Regions from separate parts of the Streptomyces sp. NTD91 genome, predicted to be linked through region 1. Evidence: predicted binding sites of a transcription regulator. Region 1 holds the regulator's gene; the other holds the start of a gene.
The links. The regulator HrcA, encoded in region 1, represses chaperone genes, less so after heat shock. The targets are predictions, from matches to a motif close to TTNGCACTCNGNNNNNCNGAGTGCNAA.
Positions count from the first base shown of each region.

Region 2: the regulator HrcA is predicted to act here: its motif matches at 704-730, upstream of groES (co-chaperone GroES).

Region 1 is NZ_JCAJZW010000019.1:40,121-42,512, reverse strand. Features, by position in the region: gene AC5WRT_RS20545 (MBL fold metallo-hydrolase) at 1-286, opposite strand, end outside; gene hrcA (heat-inducible transcriptional repressor HrcA) at 456-1,472, shown strand; gene dnaJ (molecular chaperone DnaJ) at 1,473-2,392, shown strand, end outside.
Region 2 is NZ_JCAJZW010000002.1:282,359-284,750, reverse strand. Features, by position in the region: gene AC5WRT_RS03920 (polysaccharide deacetylase family protein) at 1-616, shown strand, start outside; gene groES (co-chaperone GroES) at 877-1,185, shown strand; gene groL (chaperonin GroEL) at 1,306-2,392, shown strand, end outside.

The DNA of each region.
Region 1 (2,392 bases):
CGACGCCCACCGCACCGAAGATCTCCGCGCCCGCGAACACCGCCGCTCCGAGGACATGGTCGAAGTGCGGATGGGTCAGCGCGAGATGGGTCACACGGCCGCCGGCCAGTTCCTCCGCGCGGGCCCGGAGCCGGGCGCCCTCGGCGAGGCTCGAGCCGGCGTCCACCAGCAGTGCCGCGCCCGTCCCGAGGACCAGGCCGGCCGTGCAGTCCCAGCCGGGCAGCCGGCACCGGCCGACCCCCGTGGCCAGCCGCTCCCATCCCAGCTCTTCCCAAGTCACCGTCATACCGCGACGCTATCCGCACGAGTCGCCGCGACGGCACCGACCTTGCCCCGGGTGTACCCGACAGCCGTACACTGGGCCGGGACGCTGGCACTCGCATGCGACGAGTGCCAGGGGGACGAACGCAGGGCCGAGCGGAACCGAGGGGACCACATGCTGGAGGTGTGCGCGAATGCTGAGTGAACGCAGACTTCAGGTGCTGCGCGCCATCGTCCAGGACTACGTGGGCACCGAGGAGCCGGTCGGTTCGAAGGCCCTCACCGAGCGGCACAACCTCGGGGTGTCCCCGGCGACGGTCCGCAACGACATGGCGGCCCTGGAGGACGAGGGGTACATCGCCCAGCCGCACACCAGCGCGGGGCGCATCCCCACCGACAAGGGCTACCGGCTGTTCGTGGACAAGCTGGCGGGTGTCAAGCCGATGACCGCGCCCGAGCGGCGGGCCATCCAGAACTTCCTGGAGGGCGCCGTCGACCTCGACGACGTCGTGGCGCGGACCGTGCGGCTGCTCGCCCAGCTCACCCGGCAGGTCGCCGTCGTGCAGTACCCGTCGCTGACCCGGTCCACCGTCCGGCACGTGGAGCTGCTCTCGCTCGCCCCCGCGCGCGTGATGCTCGTGCTGATCACGGACACCGGGCGGGTCGAGCAGCGGATGGTCGACTGCCCGGCGCCCTTCGGCGAGGCCTCCCTCGCCGACCTGCGCGCGCGGCTGAACAGCCGGGTCGCGGGCCGCCGGTTCGCGGACGTGCCGAAGCTGCTCGAGGACCTGCCGGAGGCCTTCGAGGCCGAGGACCGCGGTACTGTCTCGACGGTGCTCTCCACTCTCCTGGAGACACTCGTCGAGGAGAACGAGGAGCGGCTGATGATCGGCGGCACCGCCAATCTCACCCGCTTCGGGCATGACTTTCCCCTCACGATCCGGCCGGTGCTCGAGGCGCTTGAGGAGCAGGTCGTGCTCCTCAAGCTGCTCGGCGAGGCGAAGGATCCGGGCGTGACGGTGCGTATCGGGCACGAGAACGCCCACGAGGGACTCAACTCCACCTCCGTGGTGTCGGTCGGCTACGGTTCGGGCGGCGAGGCGGTTGCCAAGCTCGGCGTGGTCGGACCGACCCGCATGGACTATCCGGGAACGATGGGAGCGGTACGCGCAGTGGCACGGTACGTCGGACAGATCCTGGCGGAGTCGTAAGTGGCCACGGACTACTACGCCGTTCTCGGCGTGCGCCGCGACGCGTCGCAGGATGAGATCAAGAAGGCGTTCCGCCGGCTCGCCCGCGAGCTGCACCCGGACGTCAACCCGGACCCGAAGACCCAGGAGCGGTTCAAGGAGATCAACGCCGCTTACGAGGTGCTGTCGGACCCGCAGAAGAAGCAGGTCTACGACCTCGGCGGCGACCCGCTCTCGCAGAGCGGCGCCGGCGCGGGCGGCTTCGGAGCCGGTGGCTTCGGCAACTTCTCCGACATCATGGACGCGTTCTTCGGCACGGCGTCGCAGCGCGGGCCGCGCTCGCGCACCCGGCGGGGCCAGGACGCGATGATCCGGATCGAGGTCGAGCTGGACGAGGCGGCCTTCGGGACGACCAAGGACATCCAGGTCGACACCGCGGTCGTCTGCAATACCTGCAACGGCGAGGGCGCGGCGCCCGGCACGTCCGCCCAGACGTGTGACATGTGCCGTGGCCGGGGCGAGGTCTCGCAGGTCACCCGTTCCTTCCTGGGCCAGGTCATGACCTCGCGGCCGTGCCCGCAGTGCCAGGGCTTCGGCACGGTGGTGCCGACCCCGTGCCCCGAGTGCGCGGGTGACGGCCGGGTCCGCTCCCGCCGCACCCTCACGGTCAAGATCCCGGCCGGTGTCGACAACGGCACGCGGATCCAGCTCGCCGGTGAGGGCGAGGTCGGGCCGGGCGGCGGTCCGGCCGGTGACCTGTACGTCGAGATCCACGAGCTGCCGCACCAGACCTTCCAGCGGCGCGGCGACGACCTGCACTGCACGGTGACGATCCCGATGACGGCGGCGGCGCTCGGCACGAAGGTGCCGCTGGAGACCCTGGACGGCATGGAGGAGGTCGACATCCGGCCCGGTACCCAGTCCGGCCAGTCCATCCCGCT
Region 2 (2,392 bases), on a different contig from region 1:
CTCCCTCCCGCCCGGGGCGGCCGGCCGGGCCCTGCCTCGCGTCGTCGACCACATCCCCACCCGCGACCGGGTCGTCTTCCTCACCTACGACGACGGCGCCGACCGGGACCCCCGCTTCGTCGACATGGTCCGTGAACTCCGGCTGCCGGTCAGCATGTTCCTCACCGACAGCATCGCCGGCCCCGGCTACGGCCACTTCGGCCGCCTGCACCGGCTGGGCGCCGGGATCGAGAACCACACCGTCGACCACCGCGCGCTGGCGGGGCTGCCGTACGCCGGCCAGCGCGCCGAGATCTGCGGCCAGCAGGACCGGCTCAGCGCCCGCCTCGGCGTACATGCCCGCCTCTTCCGCCCGCCGTACGGCTCGTACGACGCCACCACCCTGCAGGCCGCGTCCGACTGCGGCATCTCGGCGGTCGTCCTCTGGCGCGTCGCGATGACCCCGACCGACCTCGTCTTCGTCCATGGCGAACGCCGCCTGCGCCCCGGCGACATCATCCTGGTCGGCCCCGACGAGACGACGGGTCCGAGCCTCAGGGAGCGCACGGCGTGGCTGCTGCGCAGAGTGCAGCGGCGGGGGCTGACGGTGGGACGGCTGGAGGACTACCTGGACTGACCCTGTGCCGGCCGGCGAAACCGGCCCGTCCGGCCCGCCCGCAACGAACCCCGCACCACCGGGATTCGGCCGACGCGCCGCACGGCATTGGCACTCCGCTTGACCGAGTGCTAATCGCGGTCATAGTCTCGGCTCTGGCACTCCCCGAGGGAGAGTGCCAACAACGCGACGGGCAGGTCCGGCACCCGCGACGACGGATCGACCTGGTCGCCACCTCAGACAGTTAACCCCGTGAGATCTCCGAAGGGGGAGGTCGGATCGTGACGACCACCAGCTCCAAGGTTGCCATCAAGCCGCTCGAGGACCGCATCGTGGTCCAGCCGCTGGATGCGGAGCAGACCACCGCCTCTGGCCTGGTCATCCCGGACACCGCGAAGGAGAAGCCCCAGGAGGGCGCCGTCCTCGCCGTGGGCCCGGGCCGTTTCGAGAACGGCGAGCGCCTTCCGCTCGACGTCAAGGTCGGCGACGTCGTCCTGTACAGCAAGTACGGCGGCACCGAGGTGAAGTACAACGGCGAGGAGTACCTCGTCCTCTCGGCTCGCGACGTGCTCGCGATCATCGAGAAGTAAAACCTCGAGCGAACCTTTGCTTTGAGCTGCGCCCCTGGCCCCCGCGACCGATAACGAAGCCGGGCGCCCGGGGCGCAGTGTCTTTTTCACCCACAGATTTCCGAGAGGGCTCCCGCTGTCATGGCGAAGATCCTGAAGTTCGACGAGGACGCCCGTCGCGCCCTCGAGCGCGGCGTCAACAAGCTGGCCGACACGGTGAAGGTGACGATCGGTCCCAAGGGCCGCAACGTCGTCATCGACAAGAAGTTCGGCGCCCCCACCATCACCAACGACGGTGTCACGATCGCCCGCGAGGTCGAGATCGAGGACCCGTACGAGAACCTCGGTGCCCAGCTGGTGAAGGAGGTGGCGACCAAGACCAACGACATCGCGGGTGACGGCACCACCACCGCCACCGTGCTCGCCCAGGCGCTGGTCCGCGAGGGGCTGAAGAACGTCGCCGCGGGTGCCTCCCCGGCCGCCCTGAAGAAGGGCATCGACGCAGCCGTCAAGGCCGTCTCCGACGAGCTGCTCGCCTCGGCCCGCCCGATCGACGAGAAGTCCGACATCGCCGCCGTCGCCGCGCTGTCCGCCCAGGACCAGCAGGTCGGCGAGCTGATCGCCGAGGCGATGGACAAGGTCGGCAAGGACGGTGTCATCACCGTCGAGGAGTCCAACACCTTCGGTCTGGAGCTCGACTTCACCGAGGGCATGGCCTTCGACAAGGGCTACCTGTCGCCGTACTTCGTGACGGACCAGGAGCGCATGGAGGCCGTCCTCGACGACCCGTACATCCTGATCCACCAGGGCAAGATCTCCGCCATCGCGGACCTGCTGCCGCTGCTGGAGAAGGTCATCCAGGCCGGCTCCTCCAAGCCGCTGCTGATCATCGCGGAGGACGTCGAGGGCGAGGCCCTGTCGACCCTGGTCGTCAACAAGATCCGCGGCACCTTCAACGCCGTCGCGGTGAAGGCCCCCGGCTTCGGCGACCGCCGCAAGGCGATGCTGCAGGACATGGCGATCCTCACGGGCGCCACCGTCATCTCCGAGGAGGTCGGCCTCAAGCTCGACCAGGTCGGCATCGACGTGCTCGGCTCCGCCCGCCGCGTCACGGTCACCAAGGACGACACCACGATCGTCGAGGGCGCGGGCAAGCAGGAGGACCTCACCGGCCGCGTCGCGCAGATCAAGGCCGAGATCGAGAACACCGACTCCGACTGGGACCGCG